2 regions of the Streptomyces sp. NPDC126497 genome follow, and region 1 is predicted to be linked to the other one. Evidence: riboswitches for the same ligand, from Rfam matches in the RefSeq annotation. Region 1 holds a riboswitch; the other holds the start of a gene.
The links. A riboswitch is a leader RNA that binds a small molecule or an ion and turns the genes downstream of it on or off. The one in region 1 is predicted to bind glycine.

Region 1 (15,466 bases):
CTACGGCATCCGGACGGCCCTCTCCGTCGAGGACGACGTCCGGCTGCCCGCCGCACCGAGTGTGATCGTACGTACCGCACAGCCGATAACCGAGAAGGGCACATCGTGATCGCCGTACTGGGCCTCGTCGTGGGAGTCGTGGCCGGACTGTTGGTCCGGCCCGAGGTTCCGGCGGTCGTCGAGCCTTATCTGCCGATCGCCGTCGTCGCGGCGCTCGACGCCGTGTTCGGAGGACTGCGGGCCATGCTCGACGGCATCTTCGACGACAAGGTCTTCGTGGTGTCGTTCCTGTCGAACGTCGTCGTCGCCGCCCTGATCGTGTTCCTCGGCGACAAGCTCGGCGTGGGCGCCCAGCTGTCCACGGGGGTCGTGGTGGTCCTCGGCATCCGCATCTTCTCCAACGCCGCGGCGATCCGCCGGCATGTGTTCCGGGCGTGAGGCCGATGAGCGAGCACGAGCACGACGAGACGACGCGCCCGGCGGTGTCCCGGCCCCGGTCCGCCCCGGACGCCCCGTCCGCGCCCGGTCTGCGCAGGGAACTGCCCGCGGAGGTACCCGCCGGGGCGCCCACGAGGACGCCCGCGGCCCCGCAGGAGGACGCGCCGAAGCCCCCGTCCGGACTGACGGGCCGGCAGCGGCTGGTGAAGGGGCTGTGGCCGCCCCGGGTGACCCGGGCCCAACTCATCGTCGCCCTGCTGCTGTTCGGCCTCGGGTTCGGCCTGGCCGTCCAGGTGGCGTCGAACAGCGACAGCGACAGCGCGCTGCGCGGGGCACGTCAGGAAGATCTCGTACGCATCCTCGATGAACTGGACGACCGCACGGAGCGTCTTGAGGACGAGAAGCAGGGCCTCGAGAAGCAGCGCGACGAGCTGGAGAACAGTTCCGACCAGGCCGAGGAGGCCCGGAAGCAGACGATCGAGAAGGAGAGGCAACTCGGCGTCCTGGCGGGCACGGTGGCCGCGCGGGGGCCCGGGATCACGATGACCGTCGAGGACTCCAGGGGGATGGTCGAGGCGGACATGCTGCTCGACGCCGTCCAGGAGCTGCGCGCCGCCGGCGCCGAGGCGATCCAGGTCAACGGTGTGCGGGTGGTGGCGAGCACCTATCTGACGGATTCCGGGAACGGTGTCGGCGTGGACGGGAACAAGATCACCGCGCCCTATCGTTTCAAGGTCATCGGCAAGCCGCAGGACCTCGAGCCGGCGCTCAACATCCCCGGAGGCGTGGTGCAGACTCTCGAGAAGGAACAGGCCACCGTTACCGTGGAGCGATCGACCAAGATCGTCGTGGACGCCTTGCGGGCGGTGAAGCGGCCTGACTACGCTCGGTCGTCCTCCCGGTGAACCGGGGGTGCATGGGGGGTGTTCGACGAGGGCATGAGGTTGCGGGGGGTCGGCGCACCGATTGGGTGGTGCGTGGTGGAAACTGTCTGGCGGAGGCGGACGTTGTGAGGATGTCCGGGTCGGCCAATGTGTTCAGTCAGGGTTCGTCCTGCCCCACGGGCGGGTCTGTTTCGGTCAAGGGGAATCGCCCGTGAAGTTGTTTGCGAAGTTGTTCGGCAAGAGCGCGCGGCGAGAGGGCAGCGACAACGCGACCGCTCGCCATCGTGCACAGCCTGAGGCGGAGGGGCAGCGTCCGCTGTTCCGGGACCAGGTGGGCACGGGTCAGGGCGCGTCGTCCGTTGACCCTGCGCAGTCGAGCGGCATAGGTTTCGGGCAGCCGTCGGCCCCGGGTGCGGGTGGAGGGTCTTCCGACCCGTACGCGTCCCACGCCCCTGGGGGGCAGCCGCGGCAGGAGGATCCGTCCATGTCGGCCCTGGTGTGTACGAGGTGCGGCAACCGCAACGCGGAGAACAGCCGCTTCTGCTCCAACTGCGGGGCGCCGCTCAGGCCCGGGGTCACCCCGGAGCGTCCTTCCGAGACGACGTCCACGATCTCGATCTCCGGTCTGGAGGCCTACGACGCCGAGGCCACCGGCCAGACGCAGGTGCCGGCGCTCTCTCCCGAGGCGCAGGCGGCCGTCGACGCGCTGCCGGTGGGTTCCGCCCTCCTGGTCGTGCGCCGCGGGCCGAACTCGGGCAGCCGCTTCCTGCTGGACGGCGACCTGACCACGGCCGGGCGTCACCCGCAGAGCGACATCTTCCTGGACGACGTGACGGTCTCCCGTCGGCACGTGGAGTTCCGGCGCGGCCCGGACGGCTCCTTCACGGTGGCCGACGTGGGCAGCCTGAACGGCACGTACGTCAACCGGGAGCGAATCGACCAGGTCGCCCTGTCCAACGGCGACGAGGTGCAGATCGGCAAGTACCGGCTGGTCTTCTACGCGAGCCAGCGGGGCTACTGACCTCCCCGGATCAGTCCGGGGGACCCCAGGGAAGGTTCATGGTTCAGACACCGAGCGGCGGTGCCGGCAACGGCGCCGCCGCCGCGGACACCGGACTGATGAGCATCGGCGCGGTGCTGGGCGTGCTGCGCGAGGAGTTCCCCGAGGTCACCATCTCCAAGATCCGCTTCCTGGAGTCGGAGGGGCTGATCGAGCCGCAGCGGACCCCGTCGGGGTACCGCAAGTTCAGTGCCGGGGACGTCGAGCGTCTCGGTCATGTGCTGCGTATGCAGCGCGACCACTACCTGCCGCTCAAGGTGATCCGTGAACACCTGGAGGCCATGGAGCGCGGCGAGGCCGCCCAGCTGCCGGTGCTGGGCCGTTCGCGTGACGGGGAGGGCGGCGGCCCGGAGGCCGCCGCGGAGGGGCCCGCGGCGGCGCGCATCGGGCGCGGGCGACTGCTGGCGACCGCCGGCATCGACGAGCGGATGCTCGTCGAGTGGGAGTCGTACGGGCTGCTCGCCCCGGTCGAGGACGGGATGTACGACGCCGAGGCGGTCACCGTCGCGGGACTCATCACCGAGTTGGGGCGGTTCGGGATCGAACCGCGCCATCTGAGGGCGATGAAGGCCGCCGCCGACCGCGAGGCCGGCCTGGTGGACCAGGTCGTGGCCCCGCTGAAGCGCCACCGCAACCCGCAGACCAGGGCCCACGCCCAGGCACGCACGAAGGAGCTGGCGGCGCTCACGGTGAAGCTGCACGCGGCGCTGGTGCAGGCGGCGCTCGGGGTACGGCTGCCCTGACGCGGAGCGGAGCGGGGGCCGGATCGGCCACCCGTTTCCTGCCCGACTACCCAAACATCCCGGGCACGGCCTAGGGTTGCTGTGTGAACGAGCTCGATGTCGTAGGTGTCCGGGTCGAGATGCCCTCCAACCAACCGATCGTGCTGTTGCGTGAAGTGGGCGGCGACCGCTACCTCCCCATTTGGATCGGACCGGGGGAGGCGACGGCCATCGCCTTCGCCCAGCAGGGCATGGCACCCGCACGGCCGCTGACCCACGACCTGTTCAAGGACGTGCTGGAAGCCGTCGGCCAGGAGCTCACGGAAGTGCGCATCACCGATCTGCGCGAGGGCGTCTTCTACGCGGAACTGGTGTTCGCCAGCGGTGTCGAGGTGAGTGCCCGCCCATCCGACGCCATAGCGCTGGCCCTGCGGACGGGAACGCCGATCTACGGCAGTGACACGGTGCTCGACGACGCAGGGATCGCCATCCCGGACGAGCAGGAGGACGAGGTGGAGAAGTTCCGCGAGTTCCTCGACCAGATCTCGCCGGAGGACTTCGGAACCAGCAACCAGTGAGGGCGGCCGCTCGCCGCCACCCCGGTCGGCCGCCGGGACCGGCGCCGGGGGCATTCGGCTAGCCTTTCCCCACTGCGAGGTACGGGAAACCACTCTTAGGGTGATTATCACTCGGCGTGCCGAGTGTGGCGATCGTTGACGCACCCTTGGTGACTGCCTACCTTCGAGGAGGCAGGTCAAGGACGGAGGTCGGCGTGAGAAGCAGCGGCGACGGTACGGCTGGGGGTGCCCCCGGACGCGGTTTCGGGGCGGGCGGGCCGTACCCTTCCCAGAGCTCCCGGCTCCGCCCGAGCGGAGGCCATCCCGCGCACGGCGGCGCGGCCGACCACGCTCCGCAGCGACCGACGGCCGTACCGGGCGGCGGAGGGGCGGCGTCCATGGCGTCCGAGCGGATCGGCTACCGGGGGCCCACGGCCTGCGCCGCCGCCGGCATCACCTACCGGCAGCTCGACTACTGGGCCCGCACGGGTCTGGTCGAGCCGAGCGTGCGGCCGGCGCACGGGTCGGGCACGCAGCGGCTGTACAGCTTCCGCGACGTCGTCGTGCTGAAGATCGTCAAGCGGTTCCTGGACACGGGTGTGTCCCTGCAGAACATCCGCACCGCGGTACAGCACCTGCGTGAGCGCGGCTTCAGCGACCTGGAGCGCATGACGCTGATGAGTGACGGGGCAACGGTCTACGAGTGCACCTCGCCCGACGAGGTCCACGCCCTGCTCCAGGGCGGCCAGGGTGTCTTCGGCATCGCCGTGGGCGTGGTCTGGCGGGACGTCGAGAGCGCGCTGTCGCAGCTGCACGGGGAGCGCGTCGACACCGGGGAGACCCTGCTCGGGCACAATCCGATGGACGAGCTGGCGCGGCGGCGGAACAAGGCCGTCTGAGGCCACCCGGAAGCGACCGTTGTCAGTGGCGTAGGGCAGCATCGGACAGGTGAGATCCGCGCCCACGATCCTGCATCTCGACATGGACGCCTTCTTCGCCTCGGTGGAGCAGGCGTCCAAGCCGAGCCTGCGCGGGAAGGCGGTCGTCGTGGGCGGGCTCGGGCCGCGGGGCGTGGTGGCCACCGCCTCGTACGAGGCCCGGGTCTTCGGCGTCCACTCGGCGATGCCCATGGCGCAGGCCCGGCGGCTCGCGCCGAACGCCGCGTACCTGGTGCCGCGGTTCGCCCTCTACCGGTCGATCAGCGAGCAGGTGATGGGGCTGCTGCGCTCCTTGTCGCCACTGGTGGAGCCGCTGAGCCTGGACGAGGCGTTCGTGGATCTGGAGGCGGGCGGCGCCGCCCGGGACGAGCGGTCGGCGCGTCTGGCGGGGGCGAAGCTGCGCGCGGACATACGGGCGGTCACGGGGCTCACCGGGTCGGTGGGGCTGGCCGCTTCCAAAATGCTGGCGAAGATCGCGTCGGAGCGGGCGAAACCCGACGGACTGGTGCTGATCGAGCCGGGTACGGAGCGGGCGTTGCTGGATCCGCTGCCGGTCCGGACCCTGCCCGGCGTCGGGCCGGCGACCGGGGACCACCTGCGGCGCGCGGGGATCCACACGGTCGGCGAGCTCGCCGACGCGGGGGAGGACGAGCTCGTGCGACTGCTGGGCAAGGCCCACGGACAGGCGCTGTTCGCGATGGCGCTGGCCCGGGACGAGCGGCCCGTGGTGGCCGAGCGGGAGGCCAAGTCGGTGTCGGTGGAGGACACGTACGACGTGGACATCCACGACCGGACACGGGTCGGTACGGAGGTGCGGCGGCTCGCGGACCGGTGTGTGCGCAGACTACGGGCGGCGGGTCTGTCGGGGCGGACCATCGTGCTGAAGGTGCGCCGGTACGACTTCTCGACCCTCACCCGGTCCGAGACCCTGCGGGGGCCCACGGACGATCCGGCGGTGGTGCGGGAGGCGGCCGCGCGGCTGCTGGACTCGGTCGACACGACGGGCGGGGTGCGGTTGCTGGGCGTCGGGGTGAGCGGCCTGGCCGACTTCACGCAGGAGGACCTGTTCGCGCAGGCCGCGGGCCCGCCGGAGGACCTCCCGCCCGAGGAGAGCGGGACCGGGCCCGCGCCGGAGCGGGAGACGCCCGCCGAGCGGCGCTGGCCGGCGGGGCACGACGTACGGCACGCCGGTTACGGGCACGGCTGGGTGCAGGGCAGCGGACTGGGCCGGGTCACCGTGCGCTTCGAGACACCCGGCTCGGAGCCCGGCCGGGTGAAGACCTTCCGCGTCGAGGACCCGGCCCTGGAGCCGGCACAGCCACTGCCGCTGGTGCCCCGGAGGCCCGGGGAGGACGAGGGCGCGGCGGCCGGCGCCGGGCCGGTGGGCGGGGCGGATCAGGCGGGCTTGTCGTTGCCGGCGAGTTTGCCGAAGTCGCGGTCCGCGAGGGGAGGCGGGGCGGCGACGTCCAGACCGTAGTGGTGGTAGAGCTGGAGTTCCTGTTCGGGGGAGAGGTGGCGGCCCACGCCGAAGTCGGGGGCGTCCTTGATGAGGGCGCGCTCGAAGGGGACGTGGAGGGCTCCGTCGACGAGGACGCTGGGCTCCAGGGGGACGAAGGCGTCCCTGCTGAACAGGCCGGTGCGTATGGCCGCCCACTCCGGCACGCCGGTGGCGTCGTCGAGGTAGACCTCGTCGATCGTGCCGATCCGGTTTCCGTTGCGGTCGAACGCCTTGCGGCCGATCAGATGGCGCGGATCGATGTCGGTCTGCACGGGCCCTCCATAGGTCGCAAACTCATCCGTAAGCACTACAGAACGGCACAATCGACCGGGCGGCCACTCGAACATCCCGGTGTGGTGCTCGCTGGTACGCTGGCAAACGGCTGCTGACCCCGCGCGGGAGAGTCCTCCAGGCACCATCGGAGGCGCCGAAGGAGCAAATCCTCCCCGGAATCTCTCAGGCACACGTACCGCACGGACGAGGTCACTCTGGAAAGCAGGGCGGGTGTCGACGGCTTCCGCTCTCACCGACGGTGAAAGCCGGACGCCTCCGGGCGATCCGGTGAAGCTCTCAGGTTGAGATGACAGAGGGGGAGGCCGTCCGGGCACCCGCGCCGTGGTGCCCCTCGAAGGTCGTCGGACCAGGAGGCCTCCTCAATGACCGCCCCTCGCACTCCGCTCTCCGAGCTCGAACAGGGAATCCCCTTCGAACAGCGCCACATCGGACCCGACCACGAGGCCCGGGCCAAGATGCTCGCCCAGGTCGGTTACGGCTCGCTGGACGAGCTGACGGCCGCCGCGGTGCCGGACGTGATCAAGAACGCCGACGCGCTGGACCTGCCGGGTGCCCGGAGCGAGGCCGAGGTGCTGGCCGAGCTGCGCGCGCTGGCCGACCGCAACGAGGTGCTCGGCTCCATGATCGGGCTCGGGTACTACGGCACCTTCACCCCGCCCGTGATCCTGCGCAACGTGATGGAGAACCCCGCCTGGTACACGGCCTACACCCCGTACCAGCCGGAGATCTCCCAGGGGCGGCTCGAGGCGCTGCTGAACTTCCAGACCGTGGTCGCCGAGCTCACCGGACTGCCGACCTCCGGTGCCTCGCTGCTCGACGAGGGCACCGCCGCCGCCGAGGCGATGGCGCTGTCGCGGCGCATGGGCAGGAACAAGAAGGGCCTGTTCCTGGTCGACGCGGACGCCCTGCCGCAGACGATCGCCGTGATCGAGACCCGCGCCGAGCCCACCGGCGTCGAGGTCGTCGTCGCCGACCTGAGCGACGGCATCCCCGCGGACCTCGCCGAGCGCGAGATCAACGGCGTACTGATCCAGTACCCGGGCGCCTCCGGTGCCGTCCGCGACATCAAGCCGGTCATCGACCAGGCGCACGCGCTCGGCGCGCTCGTCACCGTCGCCGCCGACCTGCTCGCCCTCACCCTGCTGAAGTCGCCCGGTGAGCTGGGCGCGGACATCGCGGTCGGCACCACGCAGCGCTTCGGCGTGCCGATGGGCTTCGGCGGGCCGCACGCCGGCTACATGGCCGTGCAGGAGAAGATGGCGCGCAGCCTGCCCGGGCGGCTCGTCGGCGTCTCCGTCGACGCCGACGGGCACAAGGCCTACCGTCTGGCCCTGCAGACCCGTGAGCAGCACATCCGCCGGGAGAAGGCCACCAGCAACATCTGCACCGCCCAGGTGCTGCTCGCCGTCATGGCGGGGATGTACGCCGTCTACCACGGCCCGGAGGGGCTGCGCCTGATCGCCCGGCGCGCCCACCGCTACGCCACCGTCCTCGCCGAGGGACTGCGGTCCGGCGGGGCCGAGATCGTGCACGGCTCCTACTTCGACACGCTGACCGTGCGTGTTCCCGGGCGGGCCGCCGAGGCCGTCGCCGCCGCCCGCGACAACGGCGTCAACCTGCGACTCGTCGACGCCGACCACGTCTCGATCGCCTGCGACGAGACCACCACCCGGTCACAGCTGGCCGCCGTGTGGAGCGCCTTCGGCGTCGAGGGCGACGTCGAGACCCTGGACGCGGCGGCGCGGGACGCCCTGCCGGACGCCCTGCTGCGCGACGACGAGTACCTCACCCACCCCGTCTTCCAGCAGCACCGCTCCGAGACCGCGATGCTGCGCTACCTGCGCCGGCTCTCCGACCGTGACTACGCGCTGGACCGCGGCATGATCCCGCTGGGCTCCTGCACCATGAAGCTCAACGCGACCACCGAGATGGAGCCGGTCACCTGGCCCGAGTTCGGGCAGCTGCACCCCTTCGTGCCCGCCGAGCAGGCGCAGGGCTACCTCACGCTCATCCGGGAGCTGGAGGAACGCCTCGCCGAGGTCACCGGCTACGACAAGGTCTCCCTCCAGCCCAACGCCGGCTCCCAGGGCGAGCTGGCCGGTCTGCTCGCCGTGCGCGGCTACCACCGGGCCAACGGCGACGAGCAGCGCACCGTCTGCCTGATCCCGTCCTCCGCGCACGGCACCAACGCCGCCAGCGCCGTGATGGCCGGGATGAAGGTCGTCGTCGTCAAGACGTCCGACGACGGCGAGATCGACGTGGCCGACCTGCGCGCCAAGATCGAGCAGTACCGTGACGAGCTGTCCGTGCTGATGATCACCTACCCCTCGACGCACGGCGTGTTCGAGGAGCACGTCGCCGACATCTGCGCCGAGGTGCACGAGGCCGGCGGCCAGGTGTACGTGGACGGCGCCAACCTCAACGCGCTGGTGGGTCTGGCCAAGCCGGGCCACTTCGGCGGCGACGTCTCGCACCTGAACCTGCACAAGACCTTCTGCATCCCGCACGGCGGCGGCGGTCCCGGTGTCGGCCCGGTCGGCGTACGGGCGCACCTGGCGCCGTACCTGCCGAACCACCCGCTCCAGCCGGAGGCCGGCCCGGAGACGGGCGTGGGGCCCATCTCGGCGGCGCCGTGGGGTTCGGCGGGCATCCTGCCGATCTCGTGGGCGTACGTCCGGCTCATGGGCGGCGAGGGCCTGAAGCGGGCCACGCAGGTGGCCGTGCTCAGCGCCAACTACATCGCCAAGCGCCTCGAGCCGCACTACCCGGTGCTCTACACCGGTCCCGGAGGCCTGGTCGCGCACGAGTGCATCATCGACCTGCGCCCGCTGACCAAGGCGACCGGCGTCAGCGTCGACGACGTGGCCAAGCGGCTGATCGACTACGGCTTCCACGCGCCGACGATGTCCTTCCCGGTGGCCGGCACGCTCATGATCGAGCCCACCGAGTCCGAGGACCTGACCGAGCTCGACCGGTTCTGCGAGGCGATGATCGCGATCCGTGCGGAGATCGAGAAGGTCGGCTCCGGCGAGTGGCCCGCGGACGACAACCCGCTCCGCAACGCCCCGCACACCGCCGCCGTGCTCGGCGGGGAGTGGGACCACGCGTACGGCCGCACGGAGGCCGTCTTCCCGGCCGGGGTGAACGCCGCCGACAAGTACTGGCCGCCGGTGCGCCGCATCGACCAGGCCTACGGCGACCGCAACCTGGTCTGCTCCTGCCCGCCGCTGGACGCGTACGAGGACTGACACACGCCGAAGGGCTCCTGGGGACCACCGGTCCCCAGGAGCCCTTCCGCATGTGCCGACGCATCCGTGGGGTCGTCACCCCCCGTCCCGTCGCACGGGCGAGGGGAAGCGGCGCGGGGCGCACGCGTTCACCCGAGAGGGCGTCGCTCCCGTCAGGCGCGGTCGATGTGGACGTTCGTCGACTTCACGCGGGCCGTGGCCTCCACACCGACCTCCAGCCCCAGTTCCTCGACGGCCTCCCGGGTGAGCAGCGAGACGAGGCGGTGCGGACCTGCCTGGATCTCGACCTGGGCGGCGACATCACCCAGCTTGATCGCGGTGACGATGCCGGGGAAGGCGTTGCGGGCGGAGGTGTACGGGGTGCCCTCCTCGACGGCGCCGGCCCGGGCGAGTTCGACGGAGAACGCCGCCAGGTCCCGTCCGTCGACGAGCCGCCGTCCGCCGGCGTCGCGGTGGGTGGTGATGCGCCCCGCGTCCGCCCAGCGGCGGGCGGTGTCCGGGCTCACTCCGAGCAGCCTCGCTGCCTGGCCGATGGTGTAGGACTGCATGCCGGTCACGATAGGCGGTGCCGGAGTTCCGCCACGCCCGCGGTGCGCCGGCGCCGTTCGGCGGGAGCCGCCGTGCTCGCCCGGACGACCAGCACGGCGACCCCGGCCCGCCGGGCGATCTCCGTGATGGTGACCCTGCCCCCGCCGTCGGCCCCGTGTGCCGCCACGTGCCCCACCTCCGCAACGGAGGCCCGCGAAACCTCCAGGGGTCTTCCGGAGCACGGGCGTCCGTGGGAAGGCGCTGCGGGGCGAGCCGCTGCCGTGGGGCGGGCCGGTCACCTCGTTCATGTGCCGGATCACGGTGGGTGACCGTCTCCGGACGCGCGTCGGGGGCCGGGCGCAGGAGGTTCCGCGTCCGGCCCCTCGTCGCCCCGGGCGGACCGTGCCGCCCGGCCGTGCTCAGGCGGTGGTCAGGCTGGCGCCCCGGGGGCGCTGAGGGGCGATGACCCTGCCGTCGGGCAGGAGTTCACCGGTGTCCTCGAAGAACACGACACCGTTGCACAGCAGGCTCCAGCCCTGTTCCGGGTGGTGCGCCACGAGACGGGCGGATTCCCGGTCGGCGGAGTCGGCTGAGGGACACGGTGGCTGGTGCTGGCACATGGGTGGGATCTCTCGCTCCGTGGTGACCTGTGAGTCGGCTGTCGTTTCAGTTCCGCGGCGTGAAGCTTCGTTCATGGCCGCCCCCCGTTGTGATAAGTCGGTCGGAAACCAGTGTTGTCCCACGGACGACGATCCGCAGGCATTTCGCGGCACCGCTCCTCACCGGTTGAGGACGCGCCGCCCGCGCGGACGGTTCACCTCGACCGCACTGTCCCTTCGGGTGGTTCGCCATGGCCGAAGCGGGCTAGTCCTCCCGGGACGGCGTGTACCCCGCCGCGTCGGGAGCGCCGGGCGGCGGGGTACGCGGTGGCTTCTCAGGCGGGTGAGCCGAGCAGGCGGGTCGGGGCCACCCGGTGCGTCAGGACCGGGAGCAGGTCGGCGAACCGGTGCGGGCGGTGGGCCGCGATGCCGGGCGGCGCCGGGGCGAGCGGAACGAGCAGGTCGGTGGCGGCCGGGTGGCCGGCGCCCCCGTCCGCGGTGGTGTCGCCGTGCAGCCAGAGCGTCAGCATGTAGAGACTCGGCACCGAGAGGAGCCGCGGCTGGTACGGCTGTGTCATGGCCTCGGCCTGGCGCAGCGCGAGCTCGGTGGAGGCGATGTAGGGACCTTCGAAGAAGCGGGAGAACGTCCAGCCGTCGGCGGTGAGCACGGTGTCCGCGGCGGCCGGCGTGCGGTCGCCGATGCGGATCAGGAAACGCCACCCGGCCAGCCGGGTCGTCGTCCCGCCGTCGGCGGTGGTCCGCTCCAGGACGTGCACGGGCAGGGGCAGCTCGGGCGAGGCGGGGCCCTGGGCGATGACCAGGGAGGGAGTTCGGGCCTCTCTGACCGCGGTCGGCGAGGAGAGCGCGGTCAGGACGGAGCGCAGGGCGGGCGCGGGAGCCGGGGGAACATGCAGCGGCATGGTGGGTCGCCTCTCATTCGAAGGCACAGGGGCGTGAGGGCGGGGCGTGGCGGGGCGGACGGCACTGTCAGCTCGCGAAGGTCAGGGAGGCAGGGGCCGGGGGGGCCGAGGCCGGGAGACGGGGGCGAGGACTGCCGCACGCCGCCTCTCGGCTGGATCACTCGAACCGTGGGCGCCAACCTTCTGCCTTGTGCGCGAAGTTTATACGACGCGTGTTCGGACTGAGTTTCCTCTAGCTGTTTTCGACCGGCGGAACAAGGGTACTTCTGGCCGGTGAAACGCGAAAATCATCCCGATTCCAGACCGGGCATGCGTCGATGACCTCGAAAAATGGCCGTGAAGTGGTCGGCCAATTCACGTCGGCGTTTTCACGAGTTCGCAACCGGCACGCAAGACTCCTTCTGTGCCATGCCCCGTGAATGTGCCACTGGTCACATCGGTCAGACTAGCGGTCGCCGACGCCGTCCGGGGCGTTATCGATCGCATCCACGGGGCATCCTTGCCTGTGGACCGGGACCCCGGCGGACGATCTTCGGTCCGCCCGTGCAAGGAAGGACGCTCCGATGGGGGAGAAGGTCGCGGCAGGTCGGTTCGACCTGTCCGATCGCCAGCGCTACCGCGAGAAGCTCCGCAGCTGTCTGACGGGCTTGGAGCGGCTCCTGGCGGAGAAGCGGTTCGACCGCCCCAAGAATCTCATGGGGCTGGAGATCGAGTTGAATCTCGCGGGCAGCGACGGCATGCCGAGAATGTTGAATGCGCAAGTCCTCGAACGGATCGCCAGCCGGGACTTCCAAACAGAGCTCGCCATGTTCAATCTGGAAGTGAACATCGCGCCCCACCGATTGGGCGGGCGGGTATTCGACCGGCTCGACGAGGAACTGCGCGCCTCGCTCGCATATGCCGACCGTAAAGCCGGTGAGGTGGACGCGGGCATCGTGATGATCGGCATCCTGCCGACGCTGGACCGGGACGACCTGGTCTCCTCGAACCTTTCCGACGTCGACCGCTACGCATTGCTCAACGAGCAGATCGTGGCCGCGCGCGGCGAGGACTTCACCCTCGACATCGACGGCGTGGAGCGCCTCAGCTGCACGTCCAAGTCCATCGCCCCCGAGGCCGCCTGCACCTCGGTGCAGTTGCACCTGCAGGTCACCCCGGAGCGCTTCGCCGGAGTGTGGAACGCGGCCCAGGCCGTCGCCGCCGCCCAGATCGCCGTCGGCGCCAACTCGCCGTTCCTGTTCGGCCGCGAACTGTGGCGCGAGTCCCGGCCCCCGCTGTTCCAGCAGTCCACCGACACCCGCCCGCCCGAACTCCAGGCCCAGGGGGTACGGCCGCGCACCTGGTTCGGGGAGCGGTGGGTGACGTCGGCCTTCGACCTCTTCGAGGAGAACCTGCGCTACTACCCGGCCCTGCTGCCCCTCTGCGACGACGAGGACCCGCTCGAGGTGCTGGACCGGGGCGGCGTACCCAGCCTCGCCGAGCTCGTCCTGCACAACGGCACCGTCTACCGCTGGAACCGCCCCGTCTACGACATCGCCGACGGCGTCCCCCACCTGCGCGTGGAGAACCGCGTGCTGCCCGCCGGCCCCACCGTCACCGACGTCATCGCCAACGCGGCCTTCTACTACGGGATGGTCCGCGCCCTCGCCGAGGACAGCCGGCCGGTGTGGACCCGGCTGCCCTTCGAGACGGCGGCCGCCAACTTCGACGCCGCCTGCAGGCACGGCATCGACGCCCGCCTCACCTGGCCCCGGCGCGGACGCCTCGGCGGTCTGGGCGAGGTGGACGCGGTCACCCTGGTGCGCGACGAACTGCTGCCGCTCGCCGCGGCCGGGCTGGACGCCTGGGGGATCGAGCCCGCCGACCGCGACCGGTACCTCGGCGTGATCGAGGAGCGGTGCCGGCGCCGGATGAACGGTGCGACCTGGCAGGCCGCGACCTTCCACCGGGCCCTGGAGCTGGGGCTCGGCCGCGAGGCCGCGCTGGCCGCCACCACCCGTCGCTACCGGGAGCTGACGGCGCAGGGGGAGCCCGTGCACACCTGGCCGGTGGGACTGCCGGAACCGGTTCCCACGGGCTGACCCGCGGCCGGGCGCACGGCCGCCGCCCTTCATACTGATCGGACCGATCGGTGATGTGGAGGCAGGTGTGCAGGCGGAGGCGGGCCCGGGGGCCGATGCGTATCGTGAGCGAAGGCCCTCGCGGACGACGCTCCGTGACGAGACACTGCTCGTGCTCGCGCTGTCGCTCGGCGCGAGCGGGGTGTCGGCCCTGATCAGTTTCGTCGGTTCGGTCACCGAACCGGGCGGCCTGAAGGACCAGGCGGCCACCCTCAACGCCTCGGCCGCGCCGGGCCGCCCCTGGCTGGACCTCGCCTGGCAGCTCTTCGGGATCGCCACGGCGCTCGTCCCCGTCGCGCTGGTCGCGCACCTCCTGCTGCGCGAGGGCGCGGGGCTGCGCACCCTGGGCTTCGACGGCACCCGTCCCTGGTCCGACCTCGGCCGCGGAGCGGCGGTCGCGGCGGTCATCGGCAGCAGCGGCATCGCCTTCTACCTGGCCGCACGCGGCCTCGGCTTCAACCTGACCGTGGTGCCCGAGGCGCTGCCCGAGGTGTGGTGGAAGCATCCCGTCCTGATCCTCTCGGCGCTGCAGAACTCGGTCCTCGAAGAGGTCGTCGTGGTCGGCTATCTGCTGCGCCGGCTCGATCAGCTGGGCTGGTCCCCGGGCGCGGCGCTGCTGGGCAGTTCGGTGCTGCGCGGCTCGTACCACCTGTACCAGGGCATCGGCGGCTTCATCGGGAACATGGTGATGGGGGTGGTCTTCGTGTACCTCTACCGGCGCTGGGGCCGGGTCGGGCCGCTGGTGGTCGCGCACACGCTGCTCGACGTCGGGGCGTTCGTGGGATACGCCCTGCTGGCCGGCAGGGTGGACTGGCTGCCGACGGCGTGAGACCGCGGCGAAGGGACGTACGGCCGTACCGCACGCCCCTTTCGCCGTACCGGGTTCAGACCAGCAGGTCGCCCTCGATGACCGTCACGGCCCGCCCGTTCAGCAGGGTGCGCCCGCCGCGCACCTCGGTGCGGACGCGGCCGGAGCGCGGTGAGGCCTGCAGGCCGGTGAGGCCGGGGCGGCCGAGACGCTCCGACCAGTACGGGGCCAGGGCGGTGTGCGCGCTGCCGGTGACCGGGTCCTCGTCGATGCCGACGTTGGGGAAGAAGCAGCGGGAGACGAAGTCGTAGCCCAGGGCGGGGTTCTCGGCGCGGGCGGTGGCGATGACGCCGCGCTCGGAGTGGGCGGCCAGGGCCTTGAGGTCGGGTCGCAGGGCGTGGACGGTCCGCTCGTCGGCGACCTCGACGAGCAGGTCCCCGACGTCCGGCCCGGTGTCGAACGCCGTGAGCGGCCGGGCGCCCAGCGCCTCGGCGAGGCCCTCGGGAACGTCGGCCACGGTCAGCGGGGCGGTGGGGAAGTCCAGGGTGATGGTGCCGTCCTCGCCGGGCGTGGCGACCAGGACGCCGCTGCGGGTGGCGAACCGCACCGGGCCCCGGTGTGCGCCGGTGGTGTGCAGGACGTGCGCGGCGGCCAGCGTCGCGTGGCCGCACATCGCGACCTCGGTGGCGGGCGTGAACCAGCGCAGTGCCCAGTCGGCCTCGCCGCCCGCGGGGAGCGGGTGCGCGAAGGCCGTCTCGGCGTGATTGACCTCCAGGGCGACGTTCTGCAGCCAGGGATCGTCCGGGAAGGCGTCCAGCAGCAGTACTCCGGCGGGGTTGCCGGCGAAGGGCC
Region 2 (15,466 bases), on a different contig from region 1:
TCTCCTTGACGGCCTCGATGCCGGTGGGCCGGGTCAGCGCCAGCTTCCCCGACTCGATCTCCTCGGCGAAGTGGCAGGCCACCCGGTGGCCGCCGCCGACGTCCCGCAGCTCGGGCCGCTCGGTCGCGCAGCGCTCGGCCTGGGCCCACGGGCAGCGGGTGTGGAAGCGGCAGCCGCTGGGCGGGTTGGCCGGGGAGGGCAGGTCGCCGGTGAGCAGGATGCGCTCGCGCCTGTCCTCCACCTCCGGGTCCGGCACCGGCACGGCCGACATCAGGGCCTTGGTGTACGGGTGCTTCGGCTCGGCGTACAGCGCGTCGCTCGGCGCCTCCTCGACCAGCGAGCCCAGGTACATCACGCCGATCGTGTCGGAGATGTGCCGGACCACCGCGAGGTCGTGGGCGATCACCACGTAGGTCAGGCCGAGTTCCTCCTGGAGCTCGTCCAGCAGGTTGATGACCTGGGCCTGGACCGACACGTCGAGCGCGGAGACCGGCTCGTCGCAGATGATCACGTCGGGTTCGAGGACGAGCGCGCGGGCGATGCCGATGCGCTGGCGCTGGCCGCCGGAGAACTCGTGCGGGTAGCGGGAGAGCGCGTTGGAGGGCAGGCCGACCTTGTCCAGGATCGCCTTGATCTTCTCCCGGCGCTCCTCCTGGTCCTTGCCGATGCCGTGGGCGATCATGCCCTCGGACAGGATGGACTCGATGTTCTGCCGGGGGTTGAGCGAGCCCAGCGGGTCCTGGAAGACCATCTGGAGCCGGCGCCGGAAGCGGCGCATCTCCTCGCCGGGCAGCTTCGCCAGGTCGGTGCCGTCGAGGACGACGGAGCCCTCGGTGATGTCCACCAGCCGCAGCACCGACCGCCCGAGGGTGGTCTTGCCGCAGCCGGACTCGCCGACCAGACCGTAGGTCTCGCCGGCCTCGACCTTCAGGGACACTCCGTCCACGGCGTAGACGTGACCGACCGTGCGGTCGACGAAGATGCCCTTCTTGATGGGGAAGTGGACCTTGACGCCGTCCAGTTCGAGCAGGCTCATGCGGTGACCTCCTCGGCCTTCGCGTCGTCGAGTACGGGGTTGACGCACCGCACCTGGTGGCCGGCCGCGCGGGGCTCGGTGAGCTGCGGGGTGCCGGTCAGGCAGCCCATCTCGTACCGGTCGCAGCGGGGCGCGAAGGCGCAGCCGTCGGCCCAGGCGATGCGGTCGTTGATGGAGCCCCGGATGGGCTTGAGGGGCTCGCCCCGGGGAGCGTCCAGCCGCGGGATGGAGCCCAGCAGTCCGTGCGCGTAGGGGTGGGTCGGGTGGGCGAACAGCTCACGGCGCCCGGCGGACTCCACGGTCTTGCCCGCGTAGAGCACGTTGACCTGGTCGCAGAGGCCGGCGACCACGCCGAGGTCGTGGGTGATCATCAGCAGGGCGGTGCCCTCCTGGTCCACGAGCTCCTTGAGCAGTTCCAGGATCTGGGCCTGGATCGTCACGTCGAGGGCCGTGGTGGGCTCGTCGGCGATGAGCATGCGCGGGGCGCAGGCCACCGCCATGGCGATCAGCGCGCGCTGGCGCATACCGCCGGAGAGCTGGTGCGGGTACTCCTTGAGCCGCCGGGTCGGGTCGGGGATGCCGACCCGGTCCAGCAGGTGGGCGGCCTCCTTGCGGGCGGCCTCGCCCTTCAGTCCGCGGTGGCGCTCCAGGATCTCGGTGACCTGCACGCCGATCGGCACGACCGGGTTGAGCGAGGACAGCGGGTCCTGGAAGATCATCGCCATTTCGCTGCCGCGCAGGTCGCGGCGGGCGGAAGGGCTCATCGTGAACAGGTCCGTGCCGTCGAACTCGGCACGGCCGCCGATGGTGACGCCCTTGCTCGGGAGCAGGCCCATCAGGGCCAGGGAGGTGACGGACTTTCCGCAGCCGGACTCGCCGACCAGGCCCACGACCTGGCCCTGGTCGACCTCGAAGGAGACGCCGTCGACCGCCCGGGACTCCTTGCGGCCGCGGCCGCCGAAGGTGATGGTCAGTTCGTCGACATTGAGCAGAGACATGGTGGTTCAGCCCCTCAGCTTCGGGTCGAGGGCTTCCCGCATGGCCTCGCCGAGGAGGGTGAAGCCGAGGGCGGTGATGATGATGCCGACGGCGGGGTAGACCGCCATCATCGGCGCGTTGTCGAAGAACCGCTGTGCCTGGGTGAGCATGACGCCCCACTCGGGGATGGCCGGGTCGGGGTTGCCGAGGCCCAGGTAGGACAGGGCGGCCGCCTCGATGATCGCGGTGGCCAGGGAGAGCGTGGCCTGCACGATCACCGGGCTGAGCGAGTTGGGGATGATCTGCGAGAGGACGATGCGCCGCTTGCGCACACCGAGGGACTGGGCGGCGAGCACGTACTCCGCGCTGCCCTGGGCCAGCATGGAGCCGCGCAGCAGCCGGGCGAACACCGGGATCTGGACGACACCGACGGCGATCATCACGGTGGTCAGTGATTGCCCCATGACCGCGGCGATGGACACCGCGAGCAGCAGCGAGGGCATCGCCAGCATGATGTCGATGAAACGCATGATGACGGAGTCGATCCGCTTGCCGGTGTCGCCGCCGAGGGTGGCGAAGGCGCCGGCGAGGCCGCCGATCACGAAGCCGATGACCAGGCCGATCAGCGTGGCGACGACGCCGACGAGCAGCGTCTGACGGGCTCCGACCAGCATGCGGGAGAACATGTCCCGGCCGAGGTGGTCGAGCCCGAACCAGTTCTCGCCGCGTGCGCCGACGAACTCGCCCCGGTTGGGGAAGACCTCGTTCCGCCAGGTCTGGGCGGTCGGGGAGTGCGGGGCGATGTAGGGCCCGACGATCGCGAGGACGACGAACAGGGCGATGACGACCGCGCCGATGATCGCCATCTTGCTGCGCTTGAGGCGGCGGAAGGCCTCCCGCCAGAGGCTGGCGCCGGTGCTGGTCTCCTTGGTGGCGGCCAGTTCCGCGAGGCGCTGGATCTTGTCGGTCTTGGTGGCGACACTCATGTCAGTGCACCCGCACTCTCGGGTCGATGAGGCTGTACGCGAGGTCCACCAGCAGGTTGATCAGGACGTATATCAGCGCGATGAACATGATGAAACCGACGAGCACGGGGTAGTCGCGGCCGTCGATGGCGGTCCGGATGAAGGAGCCGATGCCACCGAAGGAGAACACGGACTCGGTCAGGACCGCGCCGGACAGCAGGGAGCCCGTGAGCAGGCCGACCGCGGTCACCACGGGGAGCATCGCGTTGCGCAGCACGTGCCGGCCGCGGATGACGCTCCGCTTGAGGCCCTTGGCCTCGGCGGTGCGGACGTAGTCCTCGTCCTGTACCTCGAGAACGCTGGCGCGGGTCATGCGCACGATGACGGCGAGCGGGATGGAGGCCAGGGCGACGGAGGGCAGGATCAGGTGCATGATCGCGTCCCAGGAGGCGTCGAACTCCCCGGTGAGGATGCCGTCCAGGACGGCGAAGCCGGTCACGTCGGTGGCGTTGATGCCGGTGTCCTGGCGCCCGAAGGCGGGGAAGATGCCGAGGTTGACGGCGAAGATCTGCTTCAGGAGCAGAGCCAGGAAGAAGACCGGGATGCAGATGCCGACGAGCGAGCCGGAGACGGACGTGACGTCGAGCCAGCCGCCTCGGTTGCGGGCCGCGAAGTAACCGAGCGGGACGCCGACGGCCACGGCGATGAGGATCGCGAGGAGGGACAGCTCCACGGTCGCGGGGAAGCGCAGGACGAACTCGTCCCACACCGGCTGTCCGGTCTGGGTGGAGGTGCCCAGGTCACCCTGGAAGATGCGCTTGAGGAAACGCCAGTACTGAACGTAGACGGGCTGGTCCAGCCCGAGCGCGCGGTTGATGCGCGCCACTTCGGCCTCGGTGGCCTTCTCCCCCAGGATCGCTGAGGCGGGTCCACCGGGCAGACGGTCGAGCCACAGGAAGAGCAGAACCGACAGGCCGAGCAGCGTGGGTATGAGCTGGAGCAGTCTTCGTACGACGAGACGCAGCACCCCGCATGCCCCTTTCTTGCGTGATGTCTTACATGAATGGACCCGCCCGGCCGCCGAGTTGCGACGACCGGGCGGACCCCCCGTTGTGGTTTCCTACCGCTGCTCGCCTACTTGAAGGAGGTCTCGGAGAAGACTTCCTGGGTCAGCGGGGAGACGTTCGGCGGGTTCACGTTCTTGGCGAAGGCGATGGCCGGCGGGGAGGACGAGACCGGGACGCCCGGGAGGTAGTCCATGATGACCTCGTTGGCCTTCTGGTACGCGGCGGTGCGCTCGTCGGCCTTGCCCAGCTTCGAGCCGGCGTTCACGGCGTCGAAGACCTTCTTGTCCTTGAAGCCCCACTGCTTGTCGTACCCGGCGAACCAGGTGCCGATGAAGTTGAAGCCGTCGTTGAAGTCACCGGTCCAGCCGAGCATGTGCAGGTCGCAGGAGCCCGCCTCGGTGGCGTCGATGTAGTCCGGGGCCCACTTCATGGCCTTCGGCGTGACGGTGATGCCGGCCTTCTCCAGGTCGGCCTTCATCAGCTCGAACAGGTCCTGCGGAGCGGGCATGTACGGGCGGGTGACCTCGGTCGGGTAGCAGAACTCGACCTTGAGCTTCTCCTCACCGGCCTTCTTGAGGAGCTTCTTCGCCGCGGCGGTGTCGTACGGGTACTTCGTGACGTTCTTGGAGTAGCCCGCGATGGTGTCCGGCATGAACTGGTCGGCGACCTTGCCGCCCTCGGGCAGCTGGGTCTTGACCAGGTTCTCCTTGTCGATCGCCTGGGCGATCGCCTGGCGGACTTCCTTCTTCTTGAGCGCCTTGTTGGCGCCCTGGCTCATGCCCACGTAGAAGAGGTTGAAGACGCCACGGGTCGGGACGACGTAGCCCTGGTCCTCGAGGGTCTTGACGTCGGCCGGGGCGACGAGGTCGTAACCGTCGATGTCACCGGCCTGGAGCGCCTGGCGGCGGCCCTCCTCGGTGTCGATGGTGCGGAAGACCAGGTTCTTGATCTTGGCCTTCTCGCCCCAGTAGTCGTCGAAGCGGGTCAGGCTGACTTCCTTGTTGCCCTTGTTCCACTTCGTGATCTTGTACGGGCCGGTACCGGCGACCGTGCCGGCCTCCTGGCTGTACTTGGGGTACGTGATGGCGTCGCCCTTGGCGGTCGCCTCCTCCTTCGCGTACTCCTTGAGGGCCTTGGGCGAGTGGATCGCCAGGGCCTGGAGGGAGAAGCCGCCGGGGAGGTTGGCGGAGGGCTTCTTGACCTCGATGACGGCGGTGTTCTCGTCCTTCGCGGTGCAGGACTTGTAGTTCGCCTCGGGCGTCTCCTTGTCCTCGTTCTTCGCGAAGCCGCCCATGATGGTCTGCCAGTAGTACGAGACCGCGCTGGACTGGTAGGTGCCCTTCCAGTTGAACCAGTGGTCGTAGTTGGCGCAGACCGCCGCGGCGTTGAACGTCTCGCCGTCGTGGAACTTCACGCCCTTGCGGAGGTTGAAGGTCCAGACGGTGCCCTTGTCGTTGCTCGACCAGGTCTCGGCGAGGCCGCCGACCAGCTTGGTGCCGCCGGACTCGTGCTCGAGCAGGGCCTCGAACGCCTGGCGCGTCACGCGGAAGGTTTCACCGTCGCTCGCGAGGGCAGGGTCCAGGGAGCCGGGGTCGCCTGCACCGGCGAAGACGAAGGTGTCCTTCTTGCCGTCGCTCTTGTTGTCAGCGTCCCGTTCGCTGGAGCAGCCCGTGGCGATCAGACCGACCGCCACCGCGGCCGTGATCGCCCGAGCGGTTCGGGACTTGAATATGCGCATATTGGGGCCACTCCGGGTCCGCTATGTGGATGCATCTTGACCGGCCGAACACTACAGACGTTCACAGTCGGTCAGGAACAGTCCGGATAGCGGTGATACCTACCTGAGATCTGAACAGTTGACATAAGGGACGGTTCAGGCGTCCCCCCGTCAAGATTTAACCCGCCGGACATGAAAGCGCCCTCCCTGCAACCGCCCAGGTGACGCCCGACGGCGTGAAGAACGGGTGAAACCGCAGGTGACAGGTGGTCAACGGGATGTCGCGGAACGCGCATGGCCAAAAATCTGGCGGGAAACCAACGCTGCGTGACGGTCCGGGCGGACAGCTCGGCCCGGACCGTCGTCCCTGTCCGCTCCGTGGACGGTGACGCGGCGTCACCACGTGCGGTGAGCGGCCCGGGTCAGCCCCGGTGCGGGGGCGGGTAGCCGTAGGCCGCGGCGGGGGACGCCGCGGCGCCGTGGGCCTCGCGGTCGTAGAAGGGGCGGGAGTTGACGCGCAGCCACATCGCGACCGGGTCGTGCTCGTCGGAGAGCGCGACGGTCGACACGGGCAGTCCGTCCGGGACCGCGCCGAGGGACTGCCGCATCATCGCGCGGACGGCGTCCACGGCGGGCGGGGAGGTGTCGTACACGTCCAGGCCGATGGCGAGGTACGGGGCGCCCAGTGCGGGCTGCACCCAGGCGCGGCGCAGGGTGCGGACGGCCGGGGTGCGGTGGGCGTTCTGCGCGAGGAGGGCGTAGAACTGCGGGATCTCGATGGCCGGTTCGGACAGCCGCAGCGGTCCGGCGGGCTGGCGGTCCAGTCCGCCGGCGATCCGGCGCAGATCCAGCCAGGGGATGCCGACCCCGCCGCCGGGGGCGTGCGGATTGAGCCAGAGCCCGTGGTGGTCGGGATACAGGGCGCGGGCCACGTCGAGGCCGTCGACCACCTCGTACGACCGGTTCCAGCCGCTGGCGGACAGTTCCTGGGCGGAGGTGACGCAGGGCACGTAGCCGAAGCCGTCGACCTCCATGCTTCCGTACTGGGCGTCCGGGGAGCCGGCCTGGCCGTGCCAGAGCAGCATCCAGACCCGGCCGGAGGAGGGGGTCGCCAGAGCGCGCAGCAACGCCTCGTACGCGTCGTAACGCCCGGGCGTCACCTGGCGCAGCATGTGCTCGACCTGCCCGGCCGCCGCGGTGCCAGCGCTCACTTGTATCGCCCCTCCGTACCTCGCCAGCCAACGCACCTAGCTTAAGCCGACGCCGCGCGGCGGGCTGCGGTGCGGCGGACCACCGTGCGGCGAGTGCGGAAGGGCCCGGGGCCGCGGCGCCTGGGCGGGGGCGGGCCCGTCACGGCTTGTCGCGCCCGCGCCGCGGAGCCGCACACCGGTACGGCCCCACGCCCCGGGGGTTGGACGCGCCCGCGCCGCGGAGCCGCACACCGGTACGGCCCCGCACCCCCAGGGGGTCAGAGCTCGCGCTGGTAGAAGGGACGGACCCTGGTGCGGAGCCAGTCGCCGACCGGGTCCTGGGCGATGTCCAGGACGATGAGGTTGACCGGCCAGGGGGCGGGGGCCCGGCCCAGGGCGCGGCCCAGGGCGTCCAGCGGGAGGGCGCGGGCGTCGCCCTCCCAGCCGGAGAGTTCCACGCCGACGAAGAGGACCGGGTCGGCCGTCTCGATCGCGGCGAGGCAGCGGCGGGCGGCGGTCACCACGCCGATGGAGTCGAACTCCGCCGAGGCCGCGGCGAGGAAGTCCAGCGGGTCGTCCTGCCAGTCGGGCTCGAACAGCCGCACCCGGCCGCCGGACGCCGGGCCGTCCAGCGGGCCGCGTCCGGCCCGGCACAGTTCGGCGACGGCCGGCGGCGGCAGCGGGATGCCGACCACGCCGCCGGGGTTCACCGCGATCCCGGCCTGCGGCGGCAGACCGCGGGCGAACTCCACGGCGGGCGCGACGGTGTACGACAGGTGGGGGCCGACGACCTGGCGGAACTGTTCCTCGGAGCTGAAGACGGGGACGTAGGCCTGGCCGTCGATCTCCAGGGTGGGCAGGTCCAGCGGGCCGCTGTCCGGACCGCCGCCGTTCGGCAGCGGGACCCAGACGAAGCTGCGGCCCAGCACCTCGACGACCCTGCCGCCCGCCGAGGGGACGCCGAGGGAGGCGGAGAGCACCTCCTCCAGCTCGTTGCCGGGCCACCCGCCGTGCGGATGGGGGTGCGCCTGTGCCGGGAAGTCCGCCGGGAAGTCCATCTGCCTACCGCCTGCTGCCTGGAACCACTGCTGTGGCTGGAAAGGCTATCCGGTCAGCCCGTGAAGCCGATCCGGCGCAGCGCGTCCGCCGCGTCCCGGTCGATCAGGACCGCCGAACCGCAGCCCGCCGGCAGGGCGCCCCGCTCCACCGCGCGCAGCAGCCGCTCGCTCGCCGCGCGGTGGCGCAGGAACGCGTACCGGGAGACGCCGCGCCCGCGTTCCCGCTGACCGGCCAGGGCCTGCTGCGGGGTGACGTCGAGCAGCAGCAGGTGCAGGCTCGCGCCCCGGCGGCGTGCCTCGCGGGCCAGCCAGCGGCGCACCCAGGCCTGCGTACCGCAGTCGTGCACGACGACCGGACCGCCGGAGCGCAGGGCGCGGCGCAGCCCGGCGTAGTGGGCGAGCCGGACCAGCGGGCGGTAGACCGCGTACGGCAGGAGGCGCGGCATGCGGGCGTCCCAGCGGTCGCGGGTGTCCTGGGAGTCGACGCGCACGCCGTGCACCGCGCGGCGCATCAGCGTGGACTTGCCGCTGCCGGGGAGCCCGGTGACCGCGACGAGGTCCCGGGGCCCGAAGAGCAGGGCGCGCGGGCTGCGGCCGGCCCGTGCGCGCAGGTCGCGGACGACGGGCGCCGGGAGCGCGCCGCGGGCCCGCCGGGCCGGCGCGGCCGGCTGCGGGGGCAGCGCGACGCCCGTGGTGGTGGCGCACGCCGTGGTCCTGTTCACCGAGATCGTCCTCCCCTGGGGCCAGGTACGAGTACCGATCCCCGCCGAGTGTAAAAAGAAAGTAATGCCGGCGCCTCTCGTTTCCGTCCGTTTCCTGGAACAGGCTCGTCACAGCTCCCCGTGACGGCACCCGCACGCCCCGTGCACCCCCCTGGGAAGGGTCCCCCTGCCGCCTCCCCGTGATGCGTGCAATGATGTGCGCGCCAACTGCATACCGGCCGTTTGAATCCGCGCGGGAGAGTCCCCGGCACCGTTTGCCGCCGGGGCGCCGAAGGAGCAAGTCCCTCCCTTGAATCTCTCAGGCCCCGTTACCGCGCGGGCGAGGCACATCTGAAAAGCGGGCCGTCCCGGGGCATCCAGCGGTGCTCCGGCGGCTCCACCCAAGGTGCAAGCCAGGACCGTCCCCTGCGTGGGCGTCGTGGCGAACCTCTCAGGTTCCGATGACAGATGGGGAGGAACGTCCTCGCCTTCCCCGCGCTCGAACGAACTCGCGCGGGGGGACCCCCATCGCCCTGGGAGACCGACCGATGAGCAGTACCGAACCCCGTCGGACCGCGCTCGACGCCCTGCACCGTTCGCTCGGCGCGACGATGACCGACTTCGCCGGCTGGGACATGCCGCTGCGCTACGGCTCCGAGCGCGACGAGCACAACGCCGTCCGCACGAAGGCCGGCCTGTTCGACCTCTCCCACATGGGCGAGATCACCGTCACCGGCCCCCGGGCCGCCGCCCTCCTCGACCACGCCCTGGTGGGCGACATCGGGGGCGTCAAGCCGGGCCGCGCCCGCTACACCATGATCTGCCGCGAGGACGGCGGCATCCTGGACGACCTGATCGTCTACCGGCTGGACGACACCGCGTACCTGGTGGTCGCCAACGCCTCCAACGCCCAGGTGGTCCTGGACGCCCTGCGGGAGCGCTCGGCCGGCTTCGACGCCGAGGTCCGCGACGACCGCGACGCCTACGCGCTGCTCGCCGTGCAGGGCCCCGAGTCGCAGGGGATCCTCGCCTCGCTCACCGACGCCGACCTGGACGGTCTGAAGTACTACGCCGGCCTGCCCGGCACGGTCGCCGGCGTCCCCGCGCTCATCGCCCGTACCGGCTACACCGGTGAGGACGGCTTCGAGCTGTTCGTGGAGCCCGGGCACGCGGTGGAGCTGTGGCAGGCGCTGACCAAGGCGGGCGAGGGCGCCGGGCTGGTCCCGTGCGGGCTGTCCTGCCGGGACACGCTGCGCCTGGAGGCGGGCATGCCGCTGTACGGCAACGAGCTGAGCACCTCCCTCACGCCCTTCGACGCCGGTCTCGGCCGGGTGGTGAAGTTCGAGAAGGAGGGCGACTTCGTGGGCCGCGCCGCCCTGGCCGAGGCCGCCGAGCGGGCCGCCTCCGAGCCCCCGCGCGTCCTGGTGGGCCTGGTCGCCGAGGGCCGCCGGGTGCCCCGCGCCGGGTACGCGGTGGTGGCCGGCGGCGAGGTGGTCGGCGAGGTCACCTCCGGCGCCCCCTCCCCCACGCTGGGCAAGCCGATCGCGATGGCGTACGTCGACGCCGCGCACGCGGCGCCGGGCACCGAGGGCGTCGGCGTGGACATCCGCGGCAGCCACGAGCCGTACCAGGTCGTGGCGCTGCCGTTCTACAAGCGCCGGAAGTGACACCGTCGTCGGACGGCTCCCCCTTCTGAGGTGAGCACGTCGTGCCTGCTCACCGCGGTGCACACAGTCCCCACCGTCATCAGCAGTCCCCCGCGTACAGGAGAATTCAGGCCATGAGCAACCCCCAGCAGCTGCGTTACAGCAAGGAGCACGAGTGGCTGTCGGCCGCCGAGGACGGCGTGTCGACGGTCGGCATCACGGAGCACGCGGCCAACGCGCTCGGCGACGTGGTCTTCGTCCAGCTCCCCGAGGTCGGTGACAGCGTGACCGCGGGCGAGACCTGCGGCGAGCTGGAGTCCACCAAGTCGGTCAGCGACCTGTACTCCCCGGTCAGCGGCGAGATCACCGAGATCAACGAGGACGTGGTGAACGACCCGTCGCTGGTGAACTCGGCCCCCTTCGAGGGCGGCTGGCTGTTCAAGGTGCGGGTCACCGACGAGCCGGCCGACCTGCTGACCGCCGCCGAGTACGACGCCGAGATCGCCGGCTGAGGAGCCTGTAGCCGCATGTCCGTTCTGAACACGCCCCTGCACGAGCTCGACCCGGCGGTGGCCGCCGCGGTCGACGCCGAGCTGCACCGCCAGCAGTCCACCCTCGAGATGATCGCCTCGGAGAACTTCGCCCCGGTCGCGGTCATGGAGGCCCAGGGCTCGGTCCTCACCAACAAGTACGCCGAGGGCTACCCCGGCCGCCGCTACTACGGCGGCTGCGAGCACGTCGACGTGATCGAGCAGATCGCCATCGACCGGGTCAAGGAGCTCTTCGGCGCCGAGCACGCCAACGTGCAGCCGCACTCCGGCGCGCAGGCCAACGCCGCCGCGATGTTCGCGCTGCTCAAGCCCGGTGACACGATCATGGGCCTGAACCTCGCGCACGGCGGGCACCTGACCCACGGCATGAAGATCAACTTCTCCGGCAAGCTCTACGACGTGGTCGCGTACCACGTGGACGACACCGGCGTCGTCGACATGGCCGAGGTCGAGCGTCTGGCCAAGGAGAGCAAGCCGAAGCTGATCGTGGCCGGCTGGTCGGCGTACCCGCGTCAGCTGGACTTCGCCGCGTTCCGCCGGATCGCGGACGAGGTCGGCGCGTACCTGATGGTCGACATGGCGCACTTCGCCGGCCTGGTCGCCGCGGGCCTGCACCCGAACCCGGTGCCGCACGCCCACGTGGTGACGACCACCACCCACAAGACCCTCGGCGGTCCGCGCGGCGGGGTGATCCTCTCCACGGCCGAGCTGGCCAAGAAGATCAACTCCGCGGTCTTCCCCGGCCAGCAGGGCGGCCCGCTGGAGCACGTGGTCGCCGCCAAGGCGGTCGCGTTCAAGGTGTGCGCCTCCGAGGAGTTCAAGGAGCGCCAGCGCCGCACCCTGGAGGGCGCCCGCATCCTGGCCGAGCGCCTGGTCCAGGACGACGTCAAGGCCGTGGGCGTGGACGTGCTGTCCGGCGGCACCGACGTGCACCTGGTCCTGGTCGACCTGCGCGCCTCCGAGCTGGACGGACAGCAGGCCGAGGACCGGCTGCACGAGGTCGGCATCACGGTCAACCGCAACGCGATCCCGAACGACCCGCGTCCGCCGATGGTCACCTCGGGCCTGCGCATCGGTACGCCCGCGCTGGCCACCCGCGGCTTCACGGCCGAGGACTTCACCGAGGTCGCGGACGTGATCGCCGAGGCGCTGAAGCCGTCCTTCGACGCGGAGGCACTCCGGGCCCGGGTCACGGCGCTCGCCGCCAAGCACCCGCTCTACCCCGGTCTGCGGTAATTCCGTACGCTTTGGTCCGTACGGACGTCAGGGGCATCGCGCACACTGGGTCAGTGGGCGCGGTGCCCCGCACCATGCACCCGCATGAACGTTTCCTCTTCCTTCCGTGAACCATCCCCCCGGCGGACAGCGTCGTCCGCCGAATTCTTAGGAGCCCTCCCGTGGCCATCTCGGTCTTCGATCTGTTCTCGATCGGCATCGGCCCGTCCAGCTCGCACACGGTCGGCCCGATGCGGGCGGCCCGCATGTTCGTCCGGCGGCTGCGCAACGAGGACCTGCTGGACTCGGTCGCCTCGGTCCGGGCGGAGCTCTACGGTTCCCTGGGCGCCACCGGCCACGGCCACGGCACGCCCAAGGCGGTGCTGCTGGGCCTGGAGGGCGACTCGCCGCGCACGGTGGACGTGGAGTCGGCCGACGAGCGGGTGGAGAAGATCAGGGAGGGGGGCCGGATCCGGCTGCTCGGCGAGCACGAGATCGCGTTCTCCTTCGACGACGACCTGGTGCTGCACCGCCGCAGGACGCTCCCCTACCACGCCAACGGCATGACCCTGTGGGCGTACGACGCCTCCGGCGCGGAGCTGCTGACCAAGACGTACTACTCGGTCGGCGGTGGTTTCGTCGTCGACGAGGACGCGGTGGGCGCGGACCGCATCGTGCTGGACGACACGGTCCTGAAGTACCCCTTCCGCACCGGCGACGAGCTGCTGCGCCTCACCCGGGAGACCGGGCTGTCCATCTCCGCGCTGATGCTGGAGAACGAGCGCGCCTGGCGGAGCGAGGAGGAGATCCGCGAGGGCCTGCTGGAGATCTGGCGCGTGATGCGGGCCTGCGTGGAGCGCGGCATGTCCCGCGAGGGCATCCTGCCGGGCGGGCTGAAGGTGCGGCGCCGTGCCGCGAACACCGCGCGCAAGCTGCGCTCCGAGGGCGACCCGCAGGCGCTCGCCATGGAATGGATCACCCTGTACGCCATGGCCGTGAACGAGGAGAACGCGGCCGGCGGCCGGGTCGTCACGGCGCCCACCAACGGCGCGGCGGGCATCATCCCGGCCGTCCTGCACTACTACATGAACTTCGTCCCCGGCGCCGACGAGGAGGGCGTGGTCCGCTTCCTGCTGGCGGCCGGCGCCATCGGCATGCTCTTCAAGGAGAACGCCTCCATCTCCGGCGCCGAGGTCGGCTGCCAGGGCGAGGTCGGCTCCGCCTGCTCGATGGCGGCGGGCGCCCTCGCGGAGGTGCTGGGCGGCTCCCCCGAGCAGGTGGAGAACGCGGCCGAGATCGGCATGGAGCACAACCTCGGCCTGACCTGCGACCCCGTCGGCGGTCTGGTGCAGATCCCGTGCATCGAGCGCAACGGCATGGCCGCGGTCAAGGCGGTCACGGCGGCCCGGATGGCGATGCGCGGCGACGGCTCGCACAAGGTGTCCCTGGACAAGGTCATCAAGACGATGAAGGAGACCGGCGCGGACATGTCGGTCAAGTACAAGGAGACGGCCCGGGGCGGGCTGGCGGTGAACATCATCGAGTGCTGACGACGTCGCCGGCCGTCCTGGCCGGACGGAGGCGGCCGGCCCCGGCGAGGGCCGGCCGCCTCCGTCCGGCGGCCGCCGCGCGATCGGCGCGCACGCCCGGGCTCGCGTCCTACGTCCTGGGCGTGAATTCGGGCAGGGTGAGGGCCGAGTGGGCCGGTCGTCCCCCGGCGGAGGGGAGGGCGGTGAGCCCGCGCAGCCTGTCGTTCCGTTCCTCCAGGGCCCGGGGGGTGGTCGGGAAGAGGGTGGCGCCGCCCTTGCCGACCAGCTCCTGGTTGAGGGTCACGAACGGGCGGGTGTCGTGTTCGTAGGCGGCGAAGCCCGTGGCGTGGTCCCGGTGGGCCAGGGAACCGGCGAGCATGTAGGCGCCGACGAGGGCGAGGCTGGTGCCCTGTCCGGTGAGGAACGAGGGCGCGTACGCGGCGTCGCCCACCAGCGCGGCCCGGCCGCTGGACCAGCGGGGCATACGGATCTGGCCGACCGCGTCGAAGAACAGGTCGTCCGCGTCGCGCAGGGCGGCCAGCATGCCCGGCACCTCCCATCCCGCGTCGGCGAAGACCGAGGCGAGCAGGTCCCGTTGGGCCTCCGGGTCGCGGAACGCGTCCCGCGGTGGTTCCCGGCGGGCGAAGTCCAGGAAGGCGTGCACGTCGCCGTCGTCCCCCACGGCGTAGAGCGCCGCGGCCCTGCCCGGGGCGTTCCACATCACGGTCTCGTGGGAGAGGCCGAGGGTGTTGGGCATGGTGAACACGGCGAAGCAGTGGCCGAGGTAGTGGTGGAACCGCTCCTCGGGGCCGAACAGCGCCTCCCGGGTGGAGGAGTGCAGACCGTCCGCGCCGAACACCATGTCGAACGTGCGCCCGCCGCCCCCGCGGAAGGTGACGTCGACCCCGTGGCCGGACTGCTCGAGGGCGGCGACGGAGTCGTCGAACAGGAACTCCACGTCGTCGCGGACCGCCGCGTACAGGGCGTCGGCCAGATCACCGCGCCGCACCTCCAGGTCCCGCCCGGTGACACCGCCGGTGACGTGGTGCGGGTGGAGCGAGGCCACTTCGCCGCCGTCGCCCTCGAGGAAGGTCAGCCGGCGCAGGTCGATGTGCGCGTCCCGCAGCCGCGGCAGGATCCCCATCCTGCGGACGACGTCCAGTGCGGTGCCGCGCACGTCGACGGGGTAACCGCCGCCGCGGGGCGTGGGCGCCCTCTCGACCACCGTGACCGCGTATCCGTGGCGGTTCAGCCAGAACGCCAGGGCGGGACCGGCGATGCCGGCCCCCGATATCAGGACCTCGCGCCTCGGCACGGTACGGGCGCCCCTCGGTCGATCGGTGCGGTTCATCCGTTGACTCCTTTGCGCAGGGTGCGGGTGACGAGCAGGGCCGACGCCGTGACGGCCCCGGCCAGGACGAAGCCGGTGACGTAGGCCGATTCGGCCGCGACGTCCGACCCGGGAGGGGTTCCGGCGGTGAGGAGCGCACCACCGAGCTGCCCGCCCACGGCGTAGCCGAGCACGCGCGTCACCAGGATCAGGCCGGTGGCGATGCCGGTGTCGCCCCGGTCGACGGAGGTGGCGGTGCTGGTCATCATCGCCGTGACGCACAGGCCGTTGGCCAGCGCGATCAGCGCCTTGCCGACGACGAGGTGCCAGACCTCGGTGTGTACGGCCGCCAGGGTGAGCAGGGAGGCGGCCATGAGGACGACTCCGGCGGTGACCACGGCACGCGAGCCGAAACGCCGGTCCCCGATCCCGCCGAGCGGCCCGGCCAGTGACGCGGCCACGGCGCCGGGCAGCAGGTAGAAG

Region 2: it holds a riboswitch for glycine, as region 1 does, so the genes downstream of both, gcvT (glycine cleavage system aminomethyltransferase GcvT) here and gcvP (aminomethyl-transferring glycine dehydrogenase) in region 1, are expected to answer to the same signal.

Annotation. Positions count from the first base shown of each region.
Region 1 covers NZ_JBEORT010000084.1:10,078-25,543, reverse strand. The annotation lists gene ABTY20_RS27285 (DUF881 domain-containing protein) at 1-109, shown strand, start outside; gene ABTY20_RS27280 (small basic family protein) at 106-438, shown strand; gene ABTY20_RS27275 (DUF881 domain-containing protein) at 444-1,343, shown strand; gene ABTY20_RS27270 (zinc-ribbon and FHA domain-containing protein) at 1,405-2,343, shown strand; gene ftsR (transcriptional regulator FtsR) at 2,382-3,125, shown strand; gene ABTY20_RS27260 (bifunctional nuclease family protein) at 3,209-3,682, shown strand; gene ABTY20_RS27255 (MerR family transcriptional regulator) at 3,877-4,560, shown strand; gene ABTY20_RS27250 (DNA polymerase IV) at 4,610-6,076, shown strand; gene ABTY20_RS27245 (PRC-barrel domain-containing protein) at 5,995-6,369, opposite strand; glycine riboswitch at 6,484-6,579, shown strand; gene gcvP (aminomethyl-transferring glycine dehydrogenase) at 6,754-9,639, shown strand; gene ABTY20_RS27235 (TOBE domain-containing protein) at 9,792-10,187, opposite strand; gene ABTY20_RS27230 (hypothetical protein) at 10,193-10,354, opposite strand; gene ABTY20_RS27225 (DUF5999 family protein) at 10,587-10,787, opposite strand; gene ABTY20_RS27220 (hypothetical protein) at 11,102-11,686, opposite strand; gene ABTY20_RS27215 (glutamate-cysteine ligase family protein) at 12,250-13,767, shown strand; gene ABTY20_RS27210 (CPBP family intramembrane glutamic endopeptidase) at 13,835-14,635, shown strand; gene ABTY20_RS27205 (PhzF family phenazine biosynthesis protein) at 14,691-15,466, opposite strand, start outside.
Region 2 covers NZ_JBEORT010000027.1:4,617-20,082, forward strand. The annotation lists gene ABTY20_RS14735 (ABC transporter ATP-binding protein) at 1-1,036, opposite strand, end outside; gene ABTY20_RS14740 (ABC transporter ATP-binding protein) at 1,033-2,034, opposite strand; gene ABTY20_RS14745 (ABC transporter permease) at 2,041-3,000, opposite strand; gene ABTY20_RS14750 (ABC transporter permease) at 3,002-4,006, opposite strand; gene ABTY20_RS14755 (ABC transporter substrate-binding protein) at 4,114-5,784, opposite strand; gene ABTY20_RS14760 (enhanced serine sensitivity protein SseB C-terminal domain-containing protein) at 6,186-6,974, opposite strand; gene ABTY20_RS14765 (enhanced serine sensitivity protein SseB) at 7,232-8,011, opposite strand; gene ABTY20_RS14770 (AAA family ATPase) at 8,065-8,733, opposite strand; glycine riboswitch at 8,957-9,057, shown strand; glycine riboswitch at 9,058-9,190, shown strand; gene gcvT (glycine cleavage system aminomethyltransferase GcvT) at 9,261-10,379, shown strand; gene gcvH (glycine cleavage system protein GcvH) at 10,493-10,870, shown strand; gene glyA (serine hydroxymethyltransferase) at 10,886-12,145, shown strand; gene ABTY20_RS14790 (L-serine ammonia-lyase) at 12,307-13,674, shown strand; gene ABTY20_RS14795 (FAD-dependent monooxygenase) at 13,784-15,004, opposite strand; gene ABTY20_RS14800 (MFS transporter) at 15,001-15,466, opposite strand, start outside.